One region of the Kitasatospora sp. NPDC094028 genome, then DNA from elsewhere that is predicted to be linked to it. Evidence: riboswitches for the same ligand, from Rfam matches in the RefSeq annotation. Region 1 holds a riboswitch; the other holds the start of a gene.
The links. Region 1 has a riboswitch for thiamine pyrophosphate ahead of ACPC54_RS03505 (purine-cytosine permease family protein). Riboswitches for the same ligand answer to the same signal wherever they lie in the genome.
Positions count from the first base shown of each region.

Region 1 (14,648 bases):
AGGGGCCGCCGCGGCGCTGCGGCGTTACGGCGTTACGGCGTTACGGCGTTACGGCGTTACGGCGTTACGGCGTTACGGCGTTACGGCCAGAGCAGGGTGCGGGTCCACTCCGGGGTGCGGACCGGGCCGGTGCGGGTGTAGCGCAGCCGGACGTGCCGGCGCCGGGTGTCGCCCTGCCAGAACTCCACCTCGTGCGCCCACAGGGTGTAGACCGCGTGGCCCGGCGCGACCAGGTCCGGGGCGGCCTCCAGCCGGCGCTGGGCGGCCTCCATCGCCTCGTCGAACTCGCCGAGCGCGCCCAGCTGCTCACTCTGCCGACCGACCATCGCGGTGGCCCGGGCGGCGGGCGAGCGGGTGGCGAACTCGGCGGCGGCGACCAGGTCGGCGGCCCGCTCGACGGTGCCGCGCACGCGCACCTGGCGGCCCAGCTGCGGCCAGTAGACGGTCAGCGCGGCGGCCGGGTGGTCGGCGAGCTGGCGGCCCTTGGGGCTGTCCGCGGTGGCCGAGAAGTTCCAGCCGGTGCCGACCGCGTCGACGTCGCGCAGCACCAGCACCCGGGCGTCCGGCATGCCGTCCGCGTCGACGGTGGAGAGGGTGAAGGCCTGCGGGTCCAGCACTCCGGCGTCCAGCGCGGTGGCGAGCCACTGCACGAACAGCGGGCCGGGCTCGGCGGGGGCGGCCTCGTGGTCGAAGCTCGGCAGCGGGCGGGCCATCGGCGGGCGGCCGAGCAGCAGCTCGGGGACGGAACCCGGGCCGGACGTGCGCTCGGACTGCAGCGGTCGCGCGTACGGCTCCGGTGCGGGCCGGTCCGCGCGCGGGCCGGTCAGGCCCTCCTCCTCAGCCATCGCGTGCCCCTTCCCTCCGGTCGCCGCGGTCGCCACCCCGGCCGGGCCGTCCTGTCGGCCCGGGCGCGCGGTGCGCTGTCGGAGCGCAACCGTACCGCCGAGGGCCGACGCCGCCGGGCCCGGGCCCTCGCTGGGCGCGTCCGGGCAGGCGGGGGCGGGTGGGGCGGGCCCGGAACGCGCTGGCGGGCGGTGCCGGTGTCGGCACCGCCCACGGAACCGGTTCGCGGAGACCCTTTCCGCCGGCCGGTCATGCGCTTGTCGTCTTTCCGTCGTCCGCTGTCGTCCTCCGGTGTCCTCCGAGGTCCTTTGGTCGTCCTCCGTGGTCCACGGTCGTCCTGGGTTCGTCCTCGGTCCTCCGAGCGACTGCTCCGGGCCCGCCGCGGGTGCTCAGCTCACCCGCGACCCGCCACCTCGGGCGCCCCCGCCCTCGGTGGTGCCCGGGGCGGTCAGTGGAAGTCCGGGGCGAGGATGACGTTGATGTTCTTGTTGCCCTGGCCGGCCAGGACGTTCCCCGCGTTGTCCTTCACCCCGAGGGTGTTGTTCTGGTTCGAGGCGCCCGAGCCGGTCGCGGTCTGCTGGGTCGAGACGTAGTTGCCGTCGACGCCGCCGAAGACGTTGCCGGTGCCGACGTTGGACACCACCCCGGCGTTGGAGCCGCTGGCGGCGCCCGCGCCGTTGTCGGCGGCGGCGGCCCCGGGGCCCGCCAGCAGCAGCCCCGCCGCGAGCGGGGCGGCGAGCAGGAACCCGGCCGCCCGGCGGGTGTGGATGCGATCCATGAAAGCCTCCAAGAAGCAGTTAATCGTGCAATGGTCGAGCAGAATATGCGGGAGTTCGCCGGCCAGACGAACGCCTACGGCTGCGACGCCGAGGGACAGACTTCCGCAACAAATCGACAAAGCGCGAGTTCCCGGAACTCTTTTCGCCCGTTCGCGTGATATCCACCCGGCCGGCGAACAACGGCGACGGGAACGGACAGCGCTCCGACACACCGCCGCCGAGCTGGCACTTCACCCGAACGGCGACCACGCCGGGGACGCCCGCCGAGCGGCACGCCGACACCGCGCAAGCCGCCGGGCGCACCACCCCGGCGCACTGCCCTCGCGAATGCGCCCCCAAAAAGTTCGATCACCCTTCCGTGTCGATATTTCCAGCCATTTCTGTACGATCAGAAAGTCATACCGAAAGGGAGGGTGTGACTGTGCGAAAAGAAGGCTTCGCCGGTGCGTTGAACATCAGACCATCTTGCCCGGGTTGAGGATTCCCAGCGGGTCGAAGACCGCCTTCAGCTGCCGCTGCAGGTCCAGCGCCACCGGCCCCAGCTCGCGCGCCAACCACTCCCGCTTCAGCAGCCCCACCCCGTGCTCCCCGGTGATCGTGCCGCCCAGCTCCAGACCGAGCGCCATGATCTCGTCGAAGGAGCGCTGCGCCCGTACCGTCTGGTCCTCGTCCGAGGCATCGAAGATCACGATCGGATGGGTGTTGCCGTCCCCGGCGTGGCTGACCACCCCGATGGTCAGCGCGTGCCGCTCGGCGATCGCCGCGACCCCGTTCAGCATCTCGGCCAGCCGGGAGCGCGGCACCGCCACGTCGTCGATCATCGTCGTGCCCAGCCGGTCCATCGCGGGCAGCGCCAGCCGTCGGGCCTCCAGCAGCAGGTCCGACTCCGCCTGGTCCTCGGCCGGCACCACCTCCGTCGCCCCGGCCGCCCGGCACAGCTCCGCGACCCGCGCCGACTCGGCCGCCCGGTCCGGCCCGTCGAAGGCCACCAGCAGCAGCGCCTGGGTCGACTCCGGCAGGCCCATCCGCGCCAGCTCGTTGACGGCCCGCACCGAGACCGCGTCCATCAGCTCCATCAGCGACGGCGTCAGACCGCTCGCCATCACCGCGCAGACCGCCTCCCCGGCCGCGTCCGGGCTCGGGAACTCCGCCGCCAGCGCCAGTTGCGGCTCCGGCGCGGGACGCAGCGCCAGCACCGCCCGGACCACCACGCCCAGCGTCCCCTCCGAGCCCACCAGCAGCCGGGTCAGGTCGTACCCGGCGACGCCCTTGGCCGTCCGGCGCCCGGTGGACAGCAGCCGCCCGTCCGCCAGCACCACGTCCAGGCCGAGCACGTACTCGCCGGTGACGCCGTACTTCACGCAGCAGAGCCCGCCCGCGCCGGTGCCGATGTTGCCGCCGATCGTGCAGGACTCCCAACTGGACGGGTCCGGCGGGTAGGACAGGCCGAACTCGGCCGCCGCGCGCGACAGTTCGGCGTTCACCACGCCGGGTTCGACCACCGCGATCCGGTTCACCGGGTCCAGCTCCAGGATCCGGTCCAGCTTCACCGTGGACAGCACGACGCAACCGTCGACGGCGTTCGCGGCCCCGGACAGCCCCGTCCGGGCGCCCTGCGGCACCACCGGGACGCGCAGCTCGGTGGCGGTGCGCATCACGTGCCGCACCTGCTCGACCGACTCGGGGAAGACGACGACGGCGGGCGTGCCGGCGGCGCAGAAGCCCGCCATGTCGTGCCGGTACGCGGCGGTCACGTCCGGATCCACCACCACGGCCTCCGCCGGGAGGCCCTGCGCCAGTCGGTCCGTCAGGTCACTCATCGCCGCCTCCGCTCACCGTCCGCCGCCCCGCCTCTGCACTCTGCCCGGAGGGGAGGGGGCGGGCAAGTGGGCCTCGCCCGGCCGCCGGCTCGGGCGCGGCGCAGGGCCGGGGTGGCGAGGGCGGCGAGGCCGGTGGCCGCGGTGGCGACGGCGCACAGGAGGGTGGGCAGGGCGGCGCCCGTGCGGTCGGCGAGCAGGCCGAGCAGGCCGTTGGCGAGCACCAGCGCGAGGCTCTGCACCAGCGTCAACAGCGCCTGCACGCGCGAGAGATGGGACGCCGGGGCGCCACCCAGCACCAGCGGCCCGAGGTGGCTCGCGAACAGCCCGGATCCCGCGCCGGCCACCGCGCCGCCCGTCACCGCGACGACCGGGGCCGAGGCCAGGGCCAGCAGCGCGATGCCCGTCGACGCCGCGCAGAGCCCGGCCGCCGCCCCGACCCCCGTGCGGGGCAGCGTGCCGCGCCAGGCGACCAGGCCCGCGACCGCGAGCACTCCGGCCGCCTGTCCGCCGGTGACCAGCCCGGCCGTTCCCGCCGCCCAGCCGTGCGACCGGGCGAGCAGCGGTGCGAGCAGCGACACGACCGGCAGGACGCCCCCGGCGGCGGCGCCGGTGAGCAGCAGCGCGGCCCGCAGCAGCGGGTCGCGCAGCGCCAGCCGGACCCCGGACGCCGCCTCGCGCAGCAGAGCGCCGGTACGCCCGGTGGACGGTTCCCGGCCCGCCGCGCGCATCGGCGGCCGGACCCGCAGCAGGACCAGCAGGAGGACGCCGAAGCTGACCGCGTCCACGGCCGCCGCGCCGGACAGCCCGCCGGCGGCGACCAGCAGGCCGCCCAGCGGCGCCCCGAGCAGCACGGCGCTCTGCCCGCCGGCCTGCCGCAGCGCGAGCGCCCGGGGCAGCTGTTCGGCGGGCACCAGCCGGCGCGGCATCGACCCGCTCGCCGGGAGGTAGAACGCGTCGACCGTCCCGATCACGGCCGCCGCCGCGACCAGCAGTGCCGGCGACACGTCCCGGCCACCGGCCGCGACCGCCAGGGCGGCGGTCGCGGCCAGCATCACCGCGTCCCCGACGAGCATCACCCGCCGGGCGCCGTACCGGTCCGCTACCGCGCCGCCCAGCAGGACGAGTGCGGTGCGCGGCACGGTGAGCGCCGTCAGCACCAGCCCGGCCGCGCCGCCGCCGTGCGCGGAGGCGGCCCAGCCGAGGGCGAAGTACAGCGCGGCGTCGCCGAGCAGCCCGGCCTGGGTGCCGACCAGCCAGAGCAGGTACGGCCGGGGCAGCGCGGCGTGCGGCGGGGCCCCGGCGGGAGCGGTCGCGGTGGTCACGCCGGGCGACGTTAGGACCCTCGACCAGGTCGAGGGCAAGCCGCGCCGCTACCGGCGGACCACCGGCTCCTGCAGCTCGACCACCCACCCGGCCTGGTCCTCGGGGCACTCCAGGTAGAGCTCCCGGGCGTAGCCGGCCGAGCGGTAGCCGTTCTCCTCGATGAAGCGGGCCAGTGCCTGGAAGCTGCCCACCGCCGCGTCCATCGGGCCGCGGTGCACGACGGACGCCGCCGCCGCGATCGACGGCAGGTCGACGACCTCGAAGTCGTCGCGGCCGCCCGGCACCGAGGACGCGACCGGTACGGCGGCCCGGACCAGGACCGAGCCGTCGCCGTCCGGCCCGTCCTGGTAGCAGGCGACGGACGGGCCGGTCTCCTCGATCCCGGCCTCGGCGACCCGGCGGCACAGCTCGGCGAACAGCGGGCCGATCACCGGCCCGATGTCCTCGGGCTGGTAACTCCTTGCCACGGCGGTCAGTTGGGCCACTCGGACGGACGGCACCGGCTTCACCACGACATCGTGCTCGGACATCTGTCCCTCGCTCTCGATCGTTCGGAGCCTCGCCTCCACCCGGGTCAGCCGCTGCTCGTCCGCCGCGATCGCCTCGGCGAGCTGGGCCCGCCGCAGGCGCAGCATCCCGCGCAGTTCGGCGGCGCCCAGCTCCTCGTCGAGCACGGCCTTCACCTGGTGCAGCGTGAAGCCGAGCTCCTTGAGCGCGATCACCCGGTTCAGCCGGGTGAGTTGGGCCGCCTCGTACGAGCGGTAGCCGCTGACCGGATCCACCCGGGCGGGCCGCAGCAGTCCGATCGCGTCGTAGTGGCGCAGCATCCGTACCGATACCCGGCCGTGGCTGGCGAAGTCTCCGATGGTCAACATGGTGTCTCCACTCCACCGCCTGCCACGGTGTCAGGGTCAACTCCGGCCTGCGGCGGGCCCGCAGGAGGCTCGCGGCCGGCCCACCCGCAAACGCCGAGGGCGGGTGCCGAATGTTCTCGGCACCCGCCCTGAGCAGGTGTTCTCCTACCGGCGGAGAGCGTGGGATTCGAACCCACGGCATGGGGTCACCATGCGACAGTTTTCAAGACTGTTCCCTTAGGCCGCTCGGGCAGCTCTCCAGGCGGAGGTCAGCCTAACGGTTTCGCGGGGGTTCGGTGCACACGGTTTCACCGGTGGCCGGGGTCAGTGGCCGGAGGTCACTGGTCGCCCTCGCGCGAGCCGAGGGTGACCTTGGTGGAGAAGGGCTGGCCGTTGCGGGTGTACTCGACGTCGACGGTCTCGCCGGGCTTGTGCGTCCAGATCCGGCTGACCAGGGCGGGGCCGTTCTCGATCGGCGCGCCGCCGAGCTTGGTGATGACGTCGCCCGCCTTGAGGCCGGCCTTGTCGGCGGCGCCGCCCGGGGTGACGGGCGGCTGACCCTGGATGTCGCGGGTCTGGATCTGCGCGCCGTCGCCCTTGTAGTCGTCGTTGCGCAGCACGTCGAGCTTGGCGTAGACGGGCTTGCCGGTCTTGATCAGGGTGTCGGCCACCCACTTCGCCTGGTTGATCGGGATGGCGAAGCCCAGGCCGATGCTGCCGGCCCGGCCGTTGGCGGAGGCGTTGGACTGGATCGCCGAGTTGATGCCCATCACCGCGCCGCTGGCGTCGAGCAGCGGGCCGCCGGAGTTGCCGGGGTTGATCGAGGCGTCGGTCTGCAGGGCGTTCATGTACGAGGCCTGCGAGCCGGTCTCGTCGCCGGAGGCGACCGGGCGGTCCTTGGCGCTGACGATGCCGCTGGTGACGGTGGACTCCAGGCCGTACGGCGCACCGATCGCGATGGTGGTGTCGCCGACGTTGACCTTGTCGGAGTCGGCCAGCGGGAGCGGCGCCAGCTTGTTCTTCGGCGGGTTCTCGATCTTGACCACGGCGACGTCGTAGCCGGACGCGTTGCCCAGCACCGAGGCGTTGTAGGAGGTGCCGTCGGCGAACTTGACGGTCAGCTTGCCGCCGCCGGCGCCGAGGGTCGGCGCGACCACGTGGTTGTTGGTGAGGATGTGGCCCTCGGTGTCGAAGACGAAGCCGGTGCCGGTGCCGGACTCGCCGTTGCCCTGCGCCTTGATGGTGACGACGCTGGGCAGCGCCTTCTGCGCGATGCCGGCGATCGAGCCGGGGGCGGGCTCGGTCTTCTGGGTGTTGCTGGCCTGGACGGTGGTGCTGCGGTGGTCGTTCGCGGAGCTGCCGCTGTCGTCGTTCTTCGCGACGGTCACACCGATCGCGCCGCCGGCCACACCGGCGACCAGCGCGACGGCGGCGACCAGGGCGACCAGGGCGCCGCGCTTCTTGCGCGGGCCGGACGGGCCCTGCGGGCCGCCGGGGTACTCGGCCGGGTAGCCGAGCGGGCCGGCCGGGCCGCCGGGGTGGCCGGGGCCGCCGGTGGCGTCGTGGGCGCCCCAGCCGCCGAGCGGCTGGCCGGCGCCGAAGGGGTGGTGGGCGTGCGCGGCCGGGCCGCCGGTCATCGGCGCGGGCGCCGCACCGTACGGGTCCGCGCCGGGGACGGGCGCGGCGCCGTACGGGTCCTGCGCGCCGGCGGCCGGGACGCCGTGGGTCGGGGTGGCGTACGGGTTGTCGCCCTGCGGCAGCGCGGCCGGGACGGGGGCGGCCGACGCGGCGGCGGGCGGCGCGGGCGGCAGGACCGGCGGCGGCGCGTCGAGGTAGCCGGTGACGGGGTCGACGGCGGGCTCGGCCGACTCGGCCGCCGCGGGCGCCGCGGTGACGGGCTCGGCGGCGGGCGCCGCCGGGGCCTCCGGCGCGGGGACCTTGGTGAAGGCGACGGTGGGCTTGTGCCCGCCCTCGGCCGGCGCCGGCTCGACGGGAGCGGCCGCGACGGGAGCGGCCTCGGCCGGCTCGGCCTTCGCCGCCGGGTCGGGGATCCGGCTGAACGCCATGGTCGGCTTGTGCCCGCCGTCAGCGGGGGCCGCGGCCGCGGCGTCGGCCGCGGGGGCCTCGACCGGCTCGGCCGCCGGCTCCGGCCCGGCCTTCGCCGCCGGGTCCGGGATCCGGCTGAACGCCATGGTCGGCTTGTGCCCGCCGCCCTGAGCAGGGGCGTCGGCAGCGGGAGCGTCCGCTCCCTGGCTGCCCGAGGGCTGCTCCCCCTGCGGCCCGGTGGGCCCAACCTCGCGCTCGGTGCTCACGGACGACCTCCATAGCTGACAGGACCAAGGACCATAGTTTTTCGCACCGCCGATTCGATCGCCGTAAGGACCCCTCTGAAGAACTCATAAGAATCCTTAGCCGCCACCGACGTTCGGGCCCGCTGACCTCGGGCGACCGGCCGCTCCCCCACCCCGGCGGGCGTCCCGCAATGCGGGTCGCGCACCCCTGGCCTTGGTGTTCACCCCCCGGCGCCGGTTAGCCTGTCGCTCCAAACTGACACGCGGGAGCTTGGACCCACCAGGCTGAGAGTGCGCATGTCGACGGTACGCCACTGGACTGACGGCGAACCGTCGAGGGGGCGCTGACCGCCGGAACCTGTCCGGGTAATGCCGGCGTAGGGAGTATCGGCCGTGCCGCCTGCTTCGCCATCCCCTTCCGAGGGCGCGCCCGCGTCCAAGGACTTCCCCGGTCCGGCCGCCGCGCCGACCGCCGTGCTCGACCACCCGGGACGGGCCGAGGCCCCGCTCGTCCTGGACACCGAACCGCCGCGCACGCTGCGCTTCCGGGACCACTTCGCGCTCTGGATGAACCTCGGCGTCAGCCTGATCGGCTTCTCCACCGCCGCCACCGTGCTCGGCGCCAAGGACAGCGAGCTGTCGCTGGCCGCCGCGGTGACCGCGATCGTGGCCGGGACGGCGGTCGGCACCGCGATGCTCGCCGTGGCCGCGCTGATCGGCGCCCGCACCGGCGCGCCCGCGATGGCGAACCTGCGCGGGCTGTTCGGCACCCGGCTGTCGTACCTGCCGACCGTGCTGAACATCGTCCAGTGCGTCGGCTGGGGCGTGTTCGAGCTGCTGACCATCTCGGCCGGCGCGCAGACCGTCGCGCACACCAGCGGCTACCGCTGGCTGTTCGTGCTGCTCGCCGGCGCACTGACCACCGCGCTGACCATCTGGCCGCTGGGCTCGATCGCGGTGCTGCGCCGGTTCGTGGCCGGGGCGGTGGCCGTGGCGATGGTGTACTTCACCGTCCAGCTGGGCCGCCAGGGCGTGCCGGACCCGGGCGCCGGGAACTGGACGGGCTTCCTGCACGCGACCGACACGATGATCGCGGTGTCGATCTCCTTCGTCCCGCTGGCCGCCGACTACACCCGGCACTCGCGCACCGCGCGGTCGGCCTTCTGGGGCAGCTTCTCCGGCTACACGGTCGCCCAGGTCTGGTGCTACGTGCTCGGCCTGATGGCGCTGCTGCAGTCGGACGGCGACCCGAACAAGATCTTCGACTCCTTCCTCGGGGTGTCGTTCGGATGGCTGTTCCTGCTGGTGCTGGTGCTGCGCGAGACCGACCAGTCCTTCGCCAACGTCTACTCGACGGCGATGTCGGTGCAGAACCTGCTGCCGCGGGTGGACCGCCGGGTGCTGAGCGGCGCGATCGGCCTGCTGACCACCGTGCTGGCGCTGCGGATCGACCGGTTCACCGACACCTACAGCAACTTCCTCGGCCTGATCGGCTCGGTGTTCGTGCCGCTGCTGGCCGTGCTGGCGGTGGACTACTTCTTCGGCGCGGGCCGGTCCGGCTGGAACCTCGCGGCCGACGCGCCGTCCCGCTGGCTGATGCTGCTGCCGTGGGTGCTGGGCTTCGCGGTCTACCAGTTCCTCGCGCCGACCGAGGTCGCCGACTGGTGGACGGGCTTCTGGACCTCGGCCCAGGAGACGCTGCACTTCACGCCGCAGGAGTGGACCTCGGCCTCGCTGTTCGCCTTCCTGGTGCCCGCGCTGGCCACCTGGGCGCTCACCCCGCTCACCCGCCGCACCGGCCGGGGCTGACCCCGGGCACGGCGTCCGGAGGCGAAGACGGCCCCGCAGGTTGGGACCGTCTTCGCCTCCGCTTCACTTCCGCCGCCTATCGTTAGCGCTGTGACCAGCAAAGACCTGCCCTCGGCGGCGGCGCGCACCGCGCCGCCCGTCCAGGTGATCGCCCACCGCGGTTCCTCCCACGCCCTGCCCGAGCACACCCTGGCGGCCTACCGGCGCGCCCTGGACGAGGGCGCGGACGCGGTCGAGTGCGACGTCCGGGTCACCGCGGACGGCCACCTGGTCTGCGTGCACGACCGCCGGATCGGCCGGGTGTCCAACGGCCGCGGCACCGTCTCCGCGATGACCCTCGCCGAGCTGGAGGCGTACGACTTCGGCGCGTGGAAGACCGGCCGCCCCAGCACCGACCCGGAGCTGCGCGGCGTGCTGCGGCTGGAGCGCCTGCTGGAGCTGGTGGTGGACTGCGGCCGCCCGGTGGACCTGGCGATCGAGACCAAGCACCCGGTGCGCTTCCGCGGCCGGGTGGAGGCCGAACTGCTGGCGATGCTGGAGCGGTTCAAGATCGGCCCGGAGCGGGAGGGCGACCGCCCGTCCGCCCGGATCATGAGCTTCTCCTCGATCGCGCTGACCCGGGTGGCCGAGGCCGCGCCGGACTACCGCCGGGTCTTCCTGATCGAGCGGATGCTGCCGCTGCTCGGCCGGCTGCGCGAGGGCAGGCCGCTGCCGGGCGGGGCGCGGATCGCCGGGCCGGGCATCGACCTGATCCGGGCCAGGCCGGACCTGGTGCCGCGGCTGCGCGAGCTGGGGCACGAGGTGCACGTGTGGACGGTGGACGAGCCGGCCGACGTCGAGCTGTGCCTGGAGCTCGGGGTGTCCGCGATCATCACCAACCGGCCGGCCGAGGTGCTGAAGCAGCTCGGCCGCTGAGCCGGGCCGCGCGGGGGTGGTCCGGGCCCGCGCGCCGGCGGTGATCCGCCGGGCCGGGAACGACGTCCTCGGCCAACCTGAACGTTTCGGTCGGCAGTCAAACCTTCCGGGCACGTTATTGCCGGAATTCTTCCGCGCGGGCGACGGAGGGTGAGCGCGGAATGACCTCTCGTCCACCGTCCGTCGTGCCGCCGGAAATGGGCCGCCGGGATCGCCGGACGGTCGTTTCCGACGCATTACCAAGGGGCATCTCTCCCTCGGCATACGCTGAAGGAGGTCCGGGGGTGGCGTTGATGGTGGCGCGCGAAGTGCCGACTTCATCGACCATGGCAGTGCCGCACGGCCCAGCGAGTGTCGGGGTCGCACGGCGCCGACTGCGTCGAGATCTGGGTGACCGGCAGATACCGGAACCGGTCATTGATGATGCCGTACTGATCCTTTCCGAGCTGTTGAGCAACGCCTGCCGGTACGCCCGTCCGCTCGGCCCGCTGACGGCCCTCGGCCGCGGCGCCCGCGCGGAGGTGGTGGACCAGGTGCTGGTCGGCGTCCCCTCGGGGAAGCACCCCGCACCGGGCGCCACCGAGCACGAGGACGGCCGGGGCGAGAGCAGACCGGACGGCCACGGCGAGGACCGGGACGAGCCGGCCGGCGGCGTGCTGGTCCGCTGGCAGATGCACACGGACGGCGTGCTGACCCTGGAGGTCACCGACGGCGGCGCGGCCACCCGGCCGCTGCCCGCCAGCCCCTCGCTGACCTCGCGCGGCGGCCGCGGCCTGAGCATCGTCGACCAGCTGGCCAGCGACTGGGGCGTGCGCGACGCGCCCGGCGAGGTGACGGTCTGGGCCGCGCTGCCCGCGCGCGCCCGGCACGCCCGGCGCACCGGCGGCGACGCCCGTTCGGCCTAGGGTCCGTCTCCCGCGCGGGCGGCAGCCGGCCCGGCCCTGCCGCCCGGGCCGGGCGGCGGATCGCACCGGGCCCGCCCCGGCGCGTTCCCGCCCGCCCGGGGAACGTCAGTAGGCTCTCCCGAGCAACAGGACCACGTCCCCGGGAGAGCCGCAGCATGGGCAAGAAGGCCGCCAAGAAGGCGCCGCAGCGCCAGTCCACCACCGCCGTCACGGGCGAGGTCCCCGTGGTGGGGGCCCGCGAGGCCTGCCCCTGCGGCTCGGGCCGCCGCTACAAGGCCTGCCACGGCCGGGAGGCCTCGCACGCCGTCCAGGAGCTGGTGCACCGCCCGTTCGAGGGCCTGCCGGGCGAGGCCGACTGGGTCGCGCTGCGCGAGCTGGTGCCCGCCGCCACGGTGCCGCTGACGCTGGCCGCCGGGGTGGCCGAGGGCGCCACCGGTGACGTCCCGTCGGTGACCCTGGCCACCGTGCTGCCGCTGGCCTGGCCGGCGCTGCGCCGCCAGGACGGCTCGATCCTGCTCGGCCTGCAGACCCAGTCCTCCTCCGGCGACCTCAGCCGCGACCTCGCGGACGCCCTGGAGCTGGCCCTGGCCACCGAGCCGGGCAGCCCCGTCCCCGCGCGCCGGACCGTCCCCGGCGGGCGCCGCCTGCAGGACCTGCTGGACGCCTCCGCCGCGTTCGCGCCCACCGTGCACACCGGCTTCGAGTTCTGGCTGGAGGACGCCGAGACCGCCACCGGCGAGGTCGCCGCCTCGCTGGAGCGCGCCAACGCCTCGGCCATCCCGACCGAGAAGCTGGGCAGCGTCGACGCCGCCTACTGGTGCGGCACCCCGGACAAGAACCACCTGCGCTGGGTGATGACCGTCCCCGAGGAGCAGCTGCTCGACGCGCTGGCCCGGCTGAACGCCGCCGGCGAGGCCTCGCTCGGCGCGGACACCCGGCTGGTCGGCTCGTTCCGCGCGCACGGCCTGACCGTCCCGGTGTGGGACCTGCCGCTCACGATGACCGCCGCCGACTGCGAGAAGCCCGCCGCCGAGTTCGCCGAGCGACTCGCCGCCACGCTCGCCGACGGAACGCCGCTCACCGCCGAGGAGCGGCGCGCCCGCGCAAACCTGGTGAACCGTCAGGTCACCTTGAACTAAAGCCTCGCAGGATCGGGGTGATACGCGTCACATTGTCGCCGGGAAGCGCAATTTCCCGGCGTACAGGGCGTCTTGGAAATTGGCGCGGGCGCCGATCCTTGTTACTGTCTAAAGCGTCCGGCCGCTGGTGCATCCCCCGTCGCCAGCGGTCGGATCTTTTTGTTTTCCGGAACGGGCCTTCGCGCACGCCGCCCACGCGCCCCCGGACCTCCGCGCACGACGGCGCACCCCTCAGTACGCCGAGCGCCCGCTGTCCAGACGGACCGTCGCCTCCACCAACTCGCCCAGCAGCGGCCCGACCTGGGGCAGCCGGACGCCGCCGTCCGCCGCCGGGCGGGGCGCCAGCACCCAGCGCACCCGGCCGGCCCCGCCGCCGGGCGGCAACGGCAGGAAGCCGCCCGGCCCGTGGTAGCGCAACGAGCCCGGCACCCACGGGAGTTGAGCGAGCATCTCGCCCAGCGAGTCCAGCGAGTAGGGGGCCACCAACAGCGCGTAGCGGCCCGGCATCGCCAGCACCGGGCCGAGCGGCAGCCGCAGCGCGCCCAGGTAGACCAGCGCCCGGGCACCGGCCGCCGCCGGCAGGCTGACCGCCGAGACCGCCGTACCGGTCGCCGCCAGCACCGGCGCGTCCGGGCTCTGCCGCTCCCACCACCAGCGCACCATCCGGGCGTCCGTGGTGGCGGCCAGCAGGGACGGGTCGTGCGGGTGCGCGCCGGGGACGGTGCAGTCCGGGTCGCCGCAGGAGCAGCGGCCGCCGCACAGCACGGCGCCCGGCACCACGGGCCAGCGGTGGTCGACGGCGGCCGTCAGGGCCGCGGCCAGCCGGGCGGAGTCATCGTCCGACCGGGCCTTCGGATTCTCACGCATGGCGCTCGTTCCTTTCCCTGACCGCTCGGTTCGCCCACCGGGACGGCCCCTCGGAACTCACCACGCGGACCTGCGGCGGCACGGCCCCGGACGCGGAACTGCGGGGGCGGGCGGCACTGCGGACGGGCTCGGCCACGACGTGGAGCACGGGATGGGACACGGGGTGGGGCACGACATGAGAAGGGCCGCGGACCAGCACAGCCCATGGAACGAGAATCCCGTATGCGACCGGATGGACGCCGCCCGGGCGCGATTGGTTCCACCGTACGAGTGAGAGAGTTCCGGCCGACCCGGTGCGCGGGCGGCGCGGACATACGATCCGGACGGCCGCCCGGTCCGTCCTCCCGGTTCTGCCCGCTCCATGCCCGCTCCATGCCCGCTCCATGCCTCGCGGCCCGACCGGCGCGCCCGCGTTCCGCGCGCGCCCTCCGACCGGGTCGCGAACGCCGTGGAACCGGCCACCGCGTCGTCCTGGATCTGGACATGCCCCGAATGGCCTGTGTAGAAGTGGTGGCATTGCTGTCGATCAATGACGAGTAGTAGCGAATCGAGGCGAAACGCGCCCTAAGGCCGTGCTCGCTCCACATTGGCCTTATCTGGGGGTTTCGCATGGCACGTAGCACCGCGTCAGGAGTGGCGGCATGACCGAGTCCCACCCGTCGACGACACCCTCCGAGCCCGCTGAACCGGGCTGTGCCGGCGGGCTCACCGTCCTCGACCCGCCGGGCCTCCCGGGCCCCGCCGACACGCCGGAGGGCGCGCCGGACGACCGCGCCGCGCAGTCCGCCTCGCTGCAGGACCGTTTGGCCGGACGCCTGTCCGATATCACCAGCCTGCACGAGCACACCGAGCAGCTCGCCCGCGCCCGCGGCCTCGACGCCACCCTCGACACCGTCCTCGCCTCCGGCGCCGCCCTGCTCGGCGCCCGCCGCGGCGTCCTCGTCACCCGGCTGCCCGGCGGCGGCACCGGCCAGCCGGTCGGCCTCGGCCTCGACCGGGCCAGCCTCGGCGCCCTGGAGACCGTCCCGCCCGAGCAGAGCCTGCTCGCCCGGCTGCTGCGCGACCGGGACCGGCCCGCCCGGCTGCACTCCACCGACCTCACC
Region 1 covers NZ_JBMVFA010000002.1:96,532-111,179, forward strand. The annotation lists gene ACPC54_RS03465 (EamA family transporter) at 1-2, shown strand, start outside; gene ACPC54_RS03470 (pyridoxine/pyridoxamine 5'-phosphate oxidase) at 81-845, opposite strand; gene ACPC54_RS03475 (hypothetical protein) at 1,292-1,621, opposite strand; gene ACPC54_RS03480 (FAD-binding oxidoreductase) at 2,078-3,442, opposite strand; gene ACPC54_RS03485 (MFS transporter) at 3,439-4,764, opposite strand; gene ACPC54_RS03490 (MerR family transcriptional regulator) at 4,813-5,640, opposite strand; tRNA gene ACPC54_RS03495 (tRNA-Ser) at 5,792-5,879, opposite strand; gene ACPC54_RS03500 (S1C family serine protease) at 5,958-7,931, opposite strand; TPP riboswitch at 8,164-8,311, shown strand; gene ACPC54_RS03505 (purine-cytosine permease family protein) at 8,304-9,719, shown strand; gene ACPC54_RS03510 (glycerophosphodiester phosphodiesterase family protein) at 9,810-10,634, shown strand; gene ACPC54_RS03515 (ATP-binding protein) at 11,084-11,539, shown strand; gene ACPC54_RS03520 (DUF5926 family protein) at 11,695-12,678, shown strand; gene ACPC54_RS03525 (bifunctional DNA primase/polymerase) at 12,910-13,545, opposite strand; gene ACPC54_RS03530 (PP2C family protein-serine/threonine phosphatase) at 14,187-14,648, shown strand, end outside.

Region 2 (14,648 bases), on a different contig from region 1:
CGAGCCCGGAGGGGCTTTTTCGTACTCGATTCGCCAGGTAAGGTGAGGCTCAGTGAACTAAGGCTTGCCTTAGTCAAGATCCACTCCGCTCCACCCCGGGAGAGACCGCGATGTACGTGTGCATGTGCCATGCGGTCACCGAGGCCCGGGTGAAGCAGGCCATCGACGAGGGTGCCAACACCCCCCGCCAGATAGCCAAGGGCTGCAAGGCCGGCACCGACTGCGGGTCCTGCGTCCGGCGGATCCAGGCGCTGCTCGGCGAGCACGGCGCCCGGCCCTGCCCGACCGCCCGGCTGGCGGCCAAGCTGGGCCTGGCCGACCCGGAGTCCGAGGCCGCGCCGGCCGACCCCGCCCCGGCCCCGGTCGCTCCCGCCGCGGTCGTCGTCGCGCCGGTGCTGCCGCTCCGGGTGGCGTAGGCGTAGCCGCGGGCGTCGGTCCTAGGATTCCGGCTGCTCGATCAGCTGGGCGATGTAGAGCGCCTCGCCGAGCTTCTCCAGCAGTTCCAGCTGGGTGTCGAGGTAGTCGATGTGGTGTTCCTCGTCGGCCAGGATGTCCTCGAAGATGTTCGCCGAGGTGACGTCGTTCTTGGCCCGCATCACCACGATCCCGCGCTTGAGCCGGTCGATCGCCTCGGCCTCGATCTGGCGGTCGGCCTCGAACATCTCCTTGACCGTCTGGCCGATCCGGACGTGGAACAGCCGCTGGTAGTTGGGCAGCCCGTCCAGGAACAGGATCCGGTCGGTGAGCGTCTCGGCGTGCTTCATCTCGTCGAAGGACTCGTGCCGGGTGTACTTGGCGAGCTTCGTCCAGCCGAAGTTCTCCTGCATCTTGGCGTGCAGGAAGTACTGGTTGATGGCGGTCAGCTCGGCGGTGAGCTGCTCGTTGAGGAACTCGATGACCTCCGGGTCGCCCTGCATGGCGGTGCCTCCTGGGTGAACTCCTGCGGTGCCCGGCGGTCGGGCCTGCGCTGGGCATCCTGGCACCGGAATGGGAAGAAATTCCAGTAAGTTCACACTCACTAGGACATGTGTCGGAATATCCGATTTGTGCGGAAGTCGGTGGGTGGGCGATCGACCGTTGGCCCGTACGGGCGGGGCGCGAACCAGCGCCAAGGGGCGCGCGTGGGGCGCCGCCCGCCGTCTGTCACCATGGAGCCATGGGTCAGTCCGAACAAGAACCGCTTCCGCCGTCTGACCCGGGCCGGCCCGAGGCCGACCTCCCGCCGGGGCAGCGCGTGCAGCACGGCTGGCCCGCCCTGCACTACGGGCCCGTCCCCCGGTTCAACCGGCTGACCTGGGACCTCCAGGTGTTCGGCGCCACCGCCTCGGCGGAGAAGCACAGCCTGGACTTCGCCGCCTTCAACGCCCTGCCCCGCGCCACCGTCCGCGCGGACCTGCACTGCGTGACCAAGTTCTCCGTGCTCGGCAACGAGTGGACGGGCGTGCCCGCCGCCGCCCTGCTCGACCTGGCACCCCCGGCGCCGGGCGTCACCCACGTGATGGTCTGGGCCGAGTACGGCTACAGCGCCAACCTGCGGCTGGCGGACTTCGCCGACGAGCGCACCCTGCTCGCCACCCACCGCAACGGCGAGCCGCTGACCGCCGAGCACGGCTTCCCGGTCCGGCTGGTCGTCCCCCGGCTGTACGCCTGGAAGGGCCCCAAGTGGGTCCGCGCGGTCGAGTACATGCGGGCCGACCGGCGCGGCTTCTGGGAGGAGCGGGGCTACCACAACCTCGCCGACCCGTGGCGCGAGCAGCGCTACTCCCACCAGGAGGAGCCCGGCGACGGGCCGCTGCGCTGAGCCCTCCCGGGTGTTGAACCGCCCTAGATGAACGGGAAGTTGACCGTCACGACCGAGCGCTGCGGGCGCCGCTCGCCGGCGGCCGGGGACTGGCTGGACACCTTGCCGGTGCCGAACAGGTTCACCCCGCTGGTCTGCATCGTGAAGCCGGCCGCCTGGAGCGCCTTCTGCGCGTCCTCCTTGCTCATCCCGGTCACGTCCGGGACGGCCACCATGCCCTTGCTCACCACCAGCGACACCGCGGTGTTCTCCGGCAGCAGCTGACCGGCGGCCGGCGAGCTGCTGATCACCGTGCCCTCGGCCACGGTGTCGCTGTTGGTCTCGGTGACCGTGCCCCTGGCCAGCTGGGCGCCGGTCAGCGCGGTGGCGGCCTGGTCGGCGGGCTTGCCGACGAGGTCCGGCACGGCGATCCGCTTGGGGCCCTTGGAGACGGTGACCGTCACGGTGTCGCTGCGGCGGGTGCGCGCGCCCACCCCGGGGTCGCTGGAGATCACCTGCCCGGCCGGGACGGACTCGCTGTACACCTCGACGAACCTCCCGTGCATGCCCTCGTCGTCCAGCAGGCGCTGCGCCTCGGCGCGGTCCTTGCCGAGCATGCCGGGCACCGGCCCGTACAGGCCCTGGGTCAGGCCGTACGTCGCGCCGCCGACCGCCAGCACCAGGGCGGTCAGCACGGAGGCCCAGATCAGCGGCTTGCGGGGGAGGCGGCGCGGGCGGCGCGGCCGGCGCGGCCGGGCCGGGGTCGGCTCGTCGTACGGGCGCGGCTCGGCGAGCAGCTGGTCCAGCAACTCCGGCGGCACGTCCAGCACGCTGGTGCGCTCGGTCGGCGGGGCGTCGGCGGGCCGGGGCAGCGGCTGGATCACCGAGGTCGGCTCGTTGGTCGGGTAGCGCGGGCTGGGCCGGGTGGAGGCGGGCGGCTCGGCGTCCAGCTCGGCCGGGGTGAGGCCGCGGCGCACCCGCTGCAGCGCGGCGAGCAGCTCGACCGCGTCGTACGGGCGGGCCTCGGGAGCCCGGGAGCAGGCGCCGGCGACTATCGCGTCCAGCGCCGGGGCGACGGCGGGGGCCACCAGTGAGGGGGCGGGGACGTCCTCGTGCAGGTGCTTGTACATGACCTGGACGGGGTTGTCGCCGGTGTGCGGGCGCCGGCCGGTGAGCATCTCGTACAGCAGGATGCCGGCCGCGTAGACGTCGACCCGCTGGTCGGTGGACGCGTCCGGGAGGATCTGCTCGGGGGCCAGGTAGGAGACGGTGCCGAGCACGGTGGCGCCGGTCGCGGTGGTGGCCGTCGTGGGGGCGCCGTCCGCGCTGCCCAGCACCCGGACCAGGCCGAAGTCGGCGACCTTGACCAGGCCGCTCTCGGTGATCAGCACGTTCTCCGGCTTGACGTCCCGGTGCACCAGCCCGGCCCGGTGGGCGGCGCCGAGGGCGGCCAGCACCGGCTCCAGGACGTCCAGCGCGGCCCGCACCGACAGCGCGCCGCGGTCGCGCAGCAGGTCGCGCAGGGTGCGGCCGGGGACGTACTCCATGGCGAGGAAGACGTGCCCGGCGTCCGCGCCCTGGTCGAAGACGTTGACCACGTTGGGGTGGGTGAGCCGGGCGACGGCCTTGGCCTCGCGGATGAAGCGGGCGGTGAAGCCCTCGTCGCCGGCCAGCTGCGGGTGCATCACCTTGAGCGCGACGACCCGGTCGAGCCGGGTGTCGGTGCCCCGGTACACGGTGGACATCCCGCCGGCCGCGATGCGCTGCTCGACCCGGTACCGGCCGTCGAGCAGGGTACCGATCAGCGGGTCGTGCGATGCCATGTCCACCCGGGGGAGTCTAGTGGCGCGGCCGGAGGCCGATCCCGGCGGACACCGCTCCGGGACCGGCTTGTGACACGGCCTACCGGGCCCCGGCCGTCAGAAGGCCGGGTGCTCGCGGGTGTCCAGGTCCGCCCGGCCCGCCATCGCGGAGGAGGCCTCGGCGTGGAAGCGGCGCGGGATGCGGCCGGCCCGGTGGGCCAGGCGCCCGGCCTCGGCGGCGTGCCGCATCGCCTCGGCCATCAGCACCGGGTCCTGGGCGCGGGTCACCGCGGAGGCGAGCATCACCGCCGAGCAGCCCAGCTCCATCGCCAGCGCCACGTCGGAGGCGGTGCCGGCGCCCGCGTCCAGGACCACCGGGACGTTGGCGCTCTCCACGATCAGCTGGAAGTTGTGCGGGTTGCGGATGCCCAGGCCGGAGCCGATCGGCGAGCCCAGCGGCATGATCGCCGCGCAGCCGACGTCCTCCAGCTTGCGGGCCAGCACCGGGTCGTCGTTGGTGTACGGGAGCACGGTGAAGCCGTCGTCGACGAGCGTCTCGGCGGCGTCCAGCAGCTCGATCGGGTCGGGCAGCAGGGTGCGCTCGTCGGCGATCACCTCCAGCTTCACCCAGTCGGTGCCGAGCGCCTCGCGGGCCAGCCGGGCGGTCAGCACGGCCTCGCCGGCGGTGAAGCAGCCGGCCGTGTTGGGCAGTACCCGGATGCCGTTGCGGGTCAGCACGTCCAGCACGGAGCCCTGGGTGCTCGCGTTCACCCGGCGCATCGCCACCGTGGTCAGCTCGGTGCCGGAGGCGAGCAGCGCCCGCTCCAGGACCTCCAGGCTGGGGGCGCCGCCGGTGCCCATGATCAGCCGGGAGGAGAAGGTCGTCCCGGCGATGGTCAGCAGGTCGTCGGCCATGGTCAGCCTCCCTGGACGGCGGTGAGGATCTCGATCCGGTCGCCGCTGTTGAGCGACGTCTCGGACCACGAACTGCGGGGCACCACGGCCTCGTTGAGCGCGGCGGCGACGCCGGTGTTGGCGGCGCTGACGGTGGCCACCAGCTCGGCGAGGGTGGTCGTGGCGGGCAGCCGGCGGGGCTCGCCGTTGACGGTCAGGGCGATCTCGGTCATGCGGAGGCCTTCGTGACGGGGTGGTCCTGGGCGAACCGGGTGGGCGTGAACGGCCGTGCCAGCTCCGGGACTTCGCCGGTGGTCAGGTAGTCGGCGAGCAGGTCGGCGGTCACCGGGGTGAGCAGCACGCCGTTGCGGTAGTGGCCGGTGGTGGCGACCAGGCCGGGCAGCGAGGTCGGGCCCAGCAGCGGGGCGTTGTCCGGCGAGCCCGGGCGCAGCCCGGCCGAGGTCTCCAGCAGCGGGAGTTCGGTGATCCCCGGGACCAACTCGTGGGCGTCGCGCAGGAGTTCGTAGACCCCGCCGGCGGTGACGGTGGTGTCGTAGCCCTGCTCCTCGGTGGTCGCGCCGACCACCAGCTCGCCGTTCTCGCGGGGGACGAGGTAGATGTGCTGGCCGCGCACCACGGCGCGGACGTTGCGGGACAGGAACGGCCGGTAGGCGTCCGGTATCCCCAGCCGCAGCACCTGCCCCTTCACCGGGCGGATCGCGGGCAGCACGTCCTCGGGCAGGCCGGCCAGCCGGTGGCTGTGCGGGCCGGCGGCGAGCACGACCCGGTCGGCGGTGACGGTCTCGCCGGAGCCCAGCCGGGCGCCGACCGCGCGGCCGTCCTCGACCAGCAGCTCGACCGCCTCGGCGCGGTGCAGCAGCACCTTCGCGCCCTCGCAGGCGACGACCAGGGCCTCGAGCAGCCGGCGGGGGTCGACCTGGTGGTCGTCCGCGACGTGCAGGCCGCCGCGCACGCCGGGGGCGAGCATCGGCTCCAGCCGGCGGGCCTCCCGGCCGGTCAGCCAGGTCGAGTCCAGGCCCAGCCGCTGGTGGAAGGCGTGCAGTTCGCGCAGCTCCGCGCGGTCGTCGGAGTCCAGCGCGACGGCGATCGTGCCGCAGCGGCGGTAGCCGGTGTCCAGGCCGCCGCTCGCCTCGGAGAGCTCGGCGGCGAAGGCCGCGTACCGCTCGTTCGAGGCCATCCCGAGGCGCAGCAGCGGCTCCTCGCCGTACTGCAGCTCGGTGACCGGGGCGAGCATCCCGGCCGCGACCCCGGCGGCCCCGCCGCCGGGGGCGGGGTCGACCACGATCACGGTCCCCGCGCCGCGCTGCGCGGTGCGCCAGGCCACGGCGAGGCCGATGATGCCCCCGCCGATCACCAGCACGTCCGCGCGGGCGCCTGATGGCAAGCGTGACAAAGCTGCTCTTCTCCCTTCGCCGGTATGACCCGGATCAGGTTCGGACGGTCGCGGGCCGTGCCAGCCCGCCTCTCAGCCCGGTCCGCCGGGCTCCCGTGTGGTGCCACCACCTTAACGCCGGGGGTCGGCCCGGCCGAAGGCCCGTACGCAGGGCGGACGGGCCCGCGCGCGGTGGCCCGCGGGACGGCCGAAGACCCGTGCGGCGGGCGGGCGGTGGAGGGGCCGGCGGGGCCGCGGAGACCCCTCGGTACAGTGACGGGCGTGGCAGAGCTGAGCGGAACGGACCAGGTGGTCGTCATCGTCGGAGCCGGGCTGGCCGGGGCGCAGTGCGCCCTGAAGCTGCGGCAGGGCGGCTGGCGGGGGCGGATCGTGCTGGTCGGCGAGGAGCCGCGCGCGCCGTACGACCGGCCGCCGCTCTCCAAGGACGTGCTGCTCGGCAAGGCCGACGCCACCACCCTGGACATCGACTACGAGGAGCTCGGCGTCGAGCTGCTGCTCGGCCGCCGCGCCACCGGCCTGGCCCCCGGCGTGCTGCACACCGACGCCGGCGAGCTGCCGTACGACGCGCTGGTGATCGCCACCGGCGCCGTCCCGCGCGCCCTGCCCGGCGCCGACCGGGCCCACCTGCTGCACACCCTGGACGACGCCCTGGCGCTGCGCGCGCTGCTGCGCCCCGGCCGCCGGCTGGTGCTGGTCGGCGCGGGCTGGATCGGCGCCGAGGTGGCGACCGCCGCCCGGCAGGCCGGCTGCGAGGTGACCGTCGTGGAGGCGGGCCCGGCGCCGCTGCCGGGCGCGCTGCCGGTCGAGGTGGGCTCGGCGATGGCCGCCTGGTACGCGGAGGCCGGGATCGGGCTGCGCTGCGGGGTCGGCGTCGAGGCGGTGGAGCCGGGCGCGGTGCGGCTGGCGGACGGCTCGCACCTGCCCGCCGACGAGGTGGTGGTCGGCGTCGGCGCCCGGCCCGCGACCGGCTGGCTGGTCGGCTCCGGCGTCGAGCTGGACGCGAGCGGCGCCGTCGTCGTGGACGGCCGGCTGCGCACGAGCCTGCCCGGCGTCCTCGCGGTCGGGGACTGCGTCAGCTACCCGTCGGCCCGGGCCGGCGCCCGGCTGGCCGTCCAGCACTGGGACCACGCCCTGCAGTCCGGCGACGCGGCCGCCGCCTCGGTGCTCGGGGCGGACACGCCCGCGTACGACCCGGTGCCGTACTTCTGGTCCGAGCAGTTCGGGCGGATGGTGCAGTACGCCGGCCGGCACGCCGAGGGCGACGAGCTGCTGTGGCGCGGCAGCCCGCAGGACGCCTCCTGGGCGGTGCTCTGGCTGCGCGACGGCGTGCCGAGCGCGCTGCTGACCGTGGACCGGCCGCGCGACCTCACCCAGGGGCGGAAGCTGATCGAGCGCGGCACGGCGCTGGATCCGGCCCGCGCGGCGGACCCGGAGGTGCCGCTCAAGGCGGCGGCGCGCTGACCTCACGGGTGCCCGTGACCGGGCCCTTGGTGCGCGGACCGGTGCGGAGGTGGCAGTCTGGTGCCGTGAGTGAGATCGATGCCAAGACTGACGCCCTGGTCCCCGAGTGGCTGTACCTGCCCGACATCTCCGAGCGGTGGGGTGTGCTGGTCACCGAGGTCCGCAACATGGTCAAGAAGGGTGACCTGATCGCGGTCCGCCGCGGTCCCAACAAGTCGCTGCAGGTCCCGGCGGCGTTCATCGACGAGGACGGCCCGGTCAAGCACCTGGTCGGCCTGCTGACCGTGCTGCGGGACAGCGGCTTCAGCGACGAAGAGATCATCGCGTGGATGTTCACCGAGGACGCGTCGCTGCCCGGCACCCCGGTGCAGGCGCTGTGGGAGAACCGCGCGACCGAGGTCAAGCGCCGCGCCCAGGCCATGGCGCTGTGATGACCGACCGCCGCGCCCGTCTGGCGGACGCCCGGCTCTACCTGTGCACCGACGCCCGTCGCGAGCAGGGCGACCTGGTTGACTTCCTCGACGAGGCGCTGGCCGGCGGGGTGGACATCGTCCAGCTCCGCGACAAGGGCCTGGAGGCGAAGCAGGAGCTGGAGGCGCTGGAGGTCTTCGCCGACGCCTGCCACCGGCACGGCAAGCTGCTGGCCGTCAACGACCGCGCCGACGTCGCCCACGCGGCCCGGCCGGACGTGCTGCACCTGGGCCAGGACGACCTGCCGGTGCCGGCCGCCCGGGCGATCCTCGGCGAGGACGTCCTGATCGGGCGCTCCTGCCACGCCGAGTCCGAGGTGGACGCGGCGATCGCCGAGCCGGGTGTGGACTACTTCTGCACCGGCCCGGTCTGGCCCACCCCGACCAAGCCGGGCCGCTACGCGCCGGGCCTCGGCCTGGTCTCGTACGCGGCGAAGCAGCCCACCGACCGGCCGTGGTTCGCGATCGGCGGGATCGACCTCGGCAACCTCGACGAGGTGCTGGCGGCCGGCGCCCGCCGGATCGTGGTGGTCCGGGCCATCACCGCGGCGGACGACCCGCGGGCGGCCGCCGCCGAGCTCGCCCGCCGGGTGCGCGCGGCGGTCTGAACCCGCTGAGCACAGGGGCCGTCGCCGTCCGTCAGTACTTGCGGACGGTGGCGGCCTCGGCCAGCGCCAGCAGCACCTCGCGGGCCCGCTCGTCCGCCAGCGGCGCCGCCGCCAGCGCGGCCAGGGCCTGCCGCATCAGCTCGGCGATCCGCTGCTCCACGCGCTCGGGCGCGCCGCTGCGGGCGACCAGCTCGCGCAGCTCGACGACCTCGGCGGCGGCCAGGTCCGGCGCGCCGAGCCGCCGGTCCAGGTGCCGGGCCTCCTCGGCCGACAGACCGCGCATCGCGTGCGCGACCAGCAGGGTGCGCTTGCCCTCGCGCAGGTCGTCCCCGGCGGGCTTGCCGGTGACCGCCGGGTCCCCGAAGACGCCGAGCAGGTCGTCCCGCAGCTGGAAGGCCTCGCCGAGCGGCAGCCCGAACGCGCCGAGCGCCTCGACCAGCTCCGGCCCGGCGCCGGCCAGCAGGGCGCCGACCTGCAGGGGCCGCTCGATGGTGTACTTCGCCGACTTGTAGTGCAGCACCGTCCGCGCGCGCTCCAGCGCGCCGTCGTCGGCCGAGTCGCCGGCCACCGGCTCCAGCACGTCCAGGTACTGGCCGACCATGACCTCGGTGCGCATCAGGTCGAACACCGGCTTGGCGGCCAGCACGGCGGCCGGCTCCAGGCCCGAGCGCAGGAACAGCTCGTCGCACCAGATCAGCAGCAGGTCGCCGAGCAGCACCGCGGCCGAGGCGCCGTACTGCTCGCGGTCGCCGCGCCAGCCGCTCTCCCGGTGCAGCGCCTCGAAGCGGCGGTGGACGGAGGGCAGGCCGCGGCGGGTGTCGCTGCGGTCCATCAGGTCGTCGTGCACCAGGGCGCTGGCCTGCAGCAGCTCCAGCGCGGCGGCCGCGTGGGCGATCCCGTCGCCGGTCGCCGGGCCGCCGGCGGCGCGCCAGCCCCAGTAGCAGAAGGCCGGGCGCAGCCGCTTGCCGCCGTCCAGCAGGAAGTCGCGCAGCGCCTCGGTGGCGGGCGCCAGCTGCGGCGAGATCTTGTCGAGCAGCGTGGCCTGTCCGTCCATGAACTCGGCGAGGGCGTCGTTGACGCGGGTACGGACGTCCTCCACGTCGATGGGGTTGGCCGGCCGGTTGCTGGACGAGGTCACGATGGGGCTCCGCTGATTCACTCGGGTGCAGCAAGCGTAGCGGGGTGGCTGGGAACATCCGTGCGAGCCGCCGCCGGGGCCGTACCGGCCACGGCCGGACATAGCCGGAATACCGCCCAGCGGCCGTCTCACCCAGTGGGATCGGGTTGTCGGCCGCCCGAACCCGGCCGATAGCCTGTCAGCATGGCACTCGGTATCGCTTCCACCCGGACGGACCGCGCACTGACGGTCCGCGAGCTGCTGGCGGCCGGCAAGCGGTCCTTCTCGTTCGAGTTCATGCCGCCACGCACCGAGGTGGGCGAGCAGAAGCTCTGGGACGCCATCCGTCGGCTCGAACCGCTCGACCCGAACTTCGTCTGCATGACCTACGGCGCCGGCGGCTCCTCGCGCGAGCGCACCGTCAACATGGTCGGCCGGATCGCCACCGAGACGACCCTGACCCCGGTGGCCCACCTGACCGCCGTGGACCACTCGATCGCGGAACTGCGCAACATCATCGGCCAGTACGCCGACCAGGGCGTCCGGAACGTCCTGGCCGTCCGGGGCGACCCGCCCGGCGACCCGATGGGCGAGTGGGTCCGGCACCCCGAGGGCGTCACCTACGCGTACGAGCTGGTCGAGCTGATCAAGGGGATCGGCGACTTCTGCGTGGGCGTCGCGGCCTCGCCGAACATGCACCCGCGCTCCACGAACTGGGACGACGACATCCGGCACTTCGTCGGGAAGATCCGGGCCGGCGCGGACTACGCGATCACCCAGATGTTCTTCGAGGTCGACGACTACCTGCGGCTGCGCGACCGGGTCGCGGCGGCGGGCTGCGAGACGCCGATCATCCCGGAGATCATGCCGGTCACCAACGCCAAGCAGCTGGAGCGCTTCCCGCAGCTCAGCGGCTCGGCCTTCCCGGCCGAGCTGGAGTCCCGGCTGCGCTCGGCCATCGACGACCCGGCGGCGCTGCGGGCGATCGGCATGGAGCACGCCACCGCGATGGCCGAGCGGCTGCTCGCCGAGGGCGCGCCCGGCCTGCACTTCATCACCCTCAACCACTCCACCGCGACGCTGGAGATCTACCAGAACCTCGGCCTGCACCAGCGCTGACGCCGTCCACGGGCCCGCCACCGGCACGCCGGAGGCGGGCTCGGTCGTGTGCGGCCGGGCGCCCGGGACGGCGGGAACGCGATGCGGTACCTCGGCCGTTGAACCGGTACAGTCGCCGCACACGCGCGGCGCGCGCGGGCACGCGACTGGAGGTAGCGGGCGGATGGGCATCGGGTACCTGCTGCTGTACGTCGCGTTGGCGGTGGTGGCGCTCTGGCTGATCGCCGAGGTGCTGCTGCAGAACCGGGCGCCGCTGCACTGGCGCGTCCTCGCGCTGGCCGGCTTCCTCGGCGTCGCCGCCGGCATGAAGCTCGGCTCGGTCGTGGTGATCGGCGCCGGGGCCGTCCTGTTCGCGGTCGGCCAGACCTTCGTCACCCTCTCGGTCAAGCGCGGCTACCAGGCCGGCTGGTCCCTGCGCAAGCCGGACGGGAGCCTGCCCGGACCGCTCGCCAAGGTGCCCCTGCTCGGCGCCCTGACCGGCGGCGCCGCCGTCACCGCAGCGGCCGCGGCCACCGCGGAGCGGGTCGGCGAGGTCGGCTCGGTGGAGGAGGCGGAAGCGGTCGCGGAAGCGGTGGCGGAGGACGTCCCGGAGGTCGAACGGACGGCCGCGTTCGAGCCGCAGGGCCTCGCCGAGGACGGCGTCTACGCGCCCGGCTACTACGAGCAGCAGCCGGAGCCCCAGCACCAGGACCCGCAGCACCAGGCGGCGCAGCACCAGGACTTCCAGCACCAGCAGCAGGACCCGTACGCCGGCGCCTACCAGGCCGGCTACGACCAGCAGCAGTGGCAGACCCAGCAGCAGCCGGCCTACGCCTCCTACGACCAGGCGTACGGCGGCTACCCGCAGCAGCACCAGGACGTGCAGCACCAGCAGCAGGACCCGTACGCCGGCGCCTACCAGGCCGGCTACGACCAGCAGCAGTGGCAGCAGGCCCAGCCGCAGCACCAGCAGCAGGGGTGGGACCCGAACGCCCAGCAGCAGTGGCAGCCCGAGCAGGGCATCCCGCAGCAGCCCGGCTACGACCAGCACTACGGCTACCAGCAGCAGAACACCTGGCAGCAGGGCTAGGGATCCGGTCGGGGCTACGCCGGGCCGATCAGGCCGGCGGTGATGCAGGCCGACATGCCGACCCGGGCCAGCCCGCCGCCCGGGTGGGCGCCGCCGCCGACCAGGTAGAGGCCGGGGACGGGCGACTCGTTGGCGGCCTTCAGGCCGGAGGACGGCGCGACCGAGCCGGCGAGCACCGGCTGGGCGACGGCGCCGAACAGCGCGCCGGTCTCCCGCCGGGTGTCCTCCGGGGTGCGCACCACCCGCCACAGCACCCGCTCGCGCAGGCCCAGACCGGCCGCGTCCACGTGGGCGAGCAGCCGGTCGGCGTAGTGCTCGGCGAAGCCGGGGGCCGTCCAGTCGACCTCGCCCTGGGCCGGGACGGTCGCGGTCAGCACCACGCTCTCGTGCGCGTCGTCCGGGCGCAGCGTCGGGTCGTCCGGGCGCAGCACCTGGACGGTCGGGCGCTCGCAGGGCGGCTCGCCGAGGGTGAGGGCGTTCGCCTCGGCGGCCGGATCGGCCGCGTGAACGACCGTCCGGTGCACGGTGCCGGCCGGGCGGCCGCCGCGCAGGGCCAGCAGCACGCTGAACCGGCCGGGCACCTCGACCGGCTCCCAGTCCTCGGGCGGCACCCCCGGCCAGTCGGCCAGGCCCTGGCGGAACAGGGCGCCGGTGTCCATCGCGGAGATCACCACGTCCGCGTCGATCCGGCCGTCCGCCGTCTCGACGCCGCACGCCCGGCCGTCCTCGACGACCACCCGGGTGACGGGCGTGTCGAAGCGGAACGCGACCTTGCGCAGCTCGCAGCGCCGGTACACCGCGTCCGCCAGCGCCCGCAGCCCGCCCCGGACGTACCAGACGCCGAAGGACTGCTCCATGTACGCCAGCACCGCGGCCCCGGCCGGCGCCTGCCCGGACGTCAGGCCGTAGCGCAGCGCGGGCTCGCCCAGCAGGGCGGTCAGGCCCGGGTGGCCGTCGAGCTGCCGGTGCGCCACGGTGTCGAGCGTCCAGCGGACGGGTTTGCGCAGCCGGGCCAGGCCGGTGCGCGGCGGGACGGGGTACGGGTCGGTGTCGAACAGCGCGCGGTCGGCCGGGGTCAGCACGCCGCGCTCGGACGGCAGCGGCTCCTCCAGCAGCGGGCGCCGGGTGGCCTCCCAGACCGTGCGGCCGTGGTTCATCACGGCGCTCCAGCGGGCGCCCGAGCCGGCGCCGAAGGCGGCGTCCAGGGCCTGGCTGACGCCGCCGCGCGAGGCGTTGGGCAGGGTCAGGTCGGTGCCGTCCGGGAACAGGTGCCGGCTCTCCGGGTCGACGGGCGTCAGCTCGACCAGCTGCTCCAGCGGCTCCTTGCCGGTCTTCAGCGCGAGGTCGCGGTAGACGGCGGGCAGGGTGAGCAGGCCGGGACCGGTGTCGAAGGCGAAGCCGTCGCGCTCGTACCGGCCGACCATGCCGCCGTACGTGCCGCTCGCCTCGCAGACCGTCACCCGGTGGCCGAGGGTCGCCAGCCGGGAGGCCGCCGCGAGCCCGCTCATTCCTGCACCGATGACGACGATCTTTGCCATGGCACCCGATCCTAAGCGCCCTGGACCCGGACCCCCGCCCGGGCGGCCCGGCGCTCGCGGCGGCGGGCCCGGAAGGCCCGGATCCGGCTGACCGCCAGCCAGACCAGCAGCAGACCGGCCGCCAGCAGGACGGCGGCGATCGCGGCGGCCGGCCAGGGGTGGAAGATCGCCAGGGTGACCAGGCCGGCCACCGACAGGTCCTCCAGCAGGCTGACCGCGATGTTGCTGGCCGGCTCCGGCGAGGTGTTGACGGCCATCCGCAGGGAGGCCTTCACCAGGTGGGTGACCAGCGCCGTGGTGCCGCCCACCGCGCCGGCGGCGACCTCGCCCAGCGACCCCGGGTCATGGCTCGCCATCAGCACGCCCACGGTGGCGCCGGCGACCGGCCGGATCACCGTGTGCACCACGTCCCAGACGCTGTCCACGTACGGGATCTTGTCGGCCACCGCCTCCAGCAGGAACAGCAGCGCCGCCGCGACCAGCACGTCCGTGCGCTCCAGCGCGGGCGGCACCGACTCCGCGCCGGCGAAGCGGCCCAGCAGCCCGAGCAGCAGCACCACCGCGTACGCGTTGATGCCACTGGCCAGCCCGCTGGTGAAGATCAGCGGCACGATCGTCATCGCACTCCCATGGTTCGCAACTCCGGGCCGTACCGTACCGGCCCGCGGACCGGGACGTCCGCGCAGGTCGCGGCGGTTCCCGGGGCGGCCGGCCGGTCGGGCGGATCTGAGTACGGGTACTCAGATCCGGGGTTGAGTAGTGCAGCGGATGCCCGCGCACCCGCCGGGGCGGGAGAGTGGTGGCACCCGGGAGGCCGGCGCGTCGGGCGTCCGACCGCCCGGGTGGCGGACGCGTCCGTCCACGGGCCGCGACGGCCGGTGGACGGTGGCGAGGTCCGCCGAGGGCGCCGGTCACGGGCCCCGCACCGCCGGCACGGGGCGGCGGAGCGGGCCGGGGGGAGACCGGCCGACCCGGGGGGAGTTCGCTCCGCCGCCCGCGGGGGGACGGCGGAGCGGGGCACACGGCGGCGGCGCGGAGCGGGGGAACGGTCCGCGCCCGCCGCCGGAATGCTGTCCGGGCCGCGTTGTCAGTGGTGCCGTTCACGATGGAGGAGCACGGGCCACCCGGTCCGCGCGCTGCCTCGGAACGGGGGAGACCATGACCATCAGCCATCCTGAGCCCGTCACCGCCCGCCTCCACTCCGCCGCCCTGCCGTACGACCGGGGCCCGCGCCCCGCCGGCGGGGACGTCCATCCCGTGCCGCGCCGGACGGCCGCGCCGCCCGCCGCCCTCGACCTGCTCGCCGACGCGCACCGCACCCTCGCCCGGGCCCGGGCGCTGGAGGACCCGCTGGAGCGCTACGCCACCGCCCACCT
Region 2 covers NZ_JBMVFA010000001.1:252,663-267,310, forward strand. The annotation lists gene ACPC54_RS01105 ((2Fe-2S)-binding protein) at 111-416, shown strand; gene bfr (bacterioferritin) at 438-917, opposite strand; gene ACPC54_RS01115 (sulfite oxidase-like oxidoreductase) at 1,157-1,801, shown strand; gene pknB (Stk1 family PASTA domain-containing Ser/Thr kinase) at 1,825-3,603, opposite strand; gene ACPC54_RS01125 (thiazole synthase) at 3,700-4,497, opposite strand; gene thiS (sulfur carrier protein ThiS) at 4,500-4,709, opposite strand; gene thiO (glycine oxidase ThiO) at 4,706-5,881, opposite strand; TPP riboswitch at 5,885-5,997, opposite strand; gene ACPC54_RS01140 (NAD(P)/FAD-dependent oxidoreductase) at 6,152-7,351, shown strand; gene ACPC54_RS01145 (Rv2175c family DNA-binding protein) at 7,417-7,782, shown strand; gene thiE (thiamine phosphate synthase) at 7,782-8,429, shown strand; gene ACPC54_RS01155 (polyprenyl synthetase family protein) at 8,461-9,567, opposite strand; gene metF (methylenetetrahydrofolate reductase [NAD(P)H]) at 9,751-10,665, shown strand; gene ACPC54_RS01165 (hypothetical protein) at 10,829-11,734, shown strand; gene ACPC54_RS01170 (phytoene desaturase family protein) at 11,749-13,272, opposite strand; gene ACPC54_RS01175 (DUF4126 domain-containing protein) at 13,284-13,892, opposite strand; gene ACPC54_RS01180 (SAV_6107 family HEPN domain-containing protein) at 14,431-14,648, shown strand, end outside.
Region 2: linked by a shared signal. The riboswitch ahead of thiO (glycine oxidase ThiO) and the one ahead of ACPC54_RS03505 (purine-cytosine permease family protein) in region 1 are both predicted to bind thiamine pyrophosphate.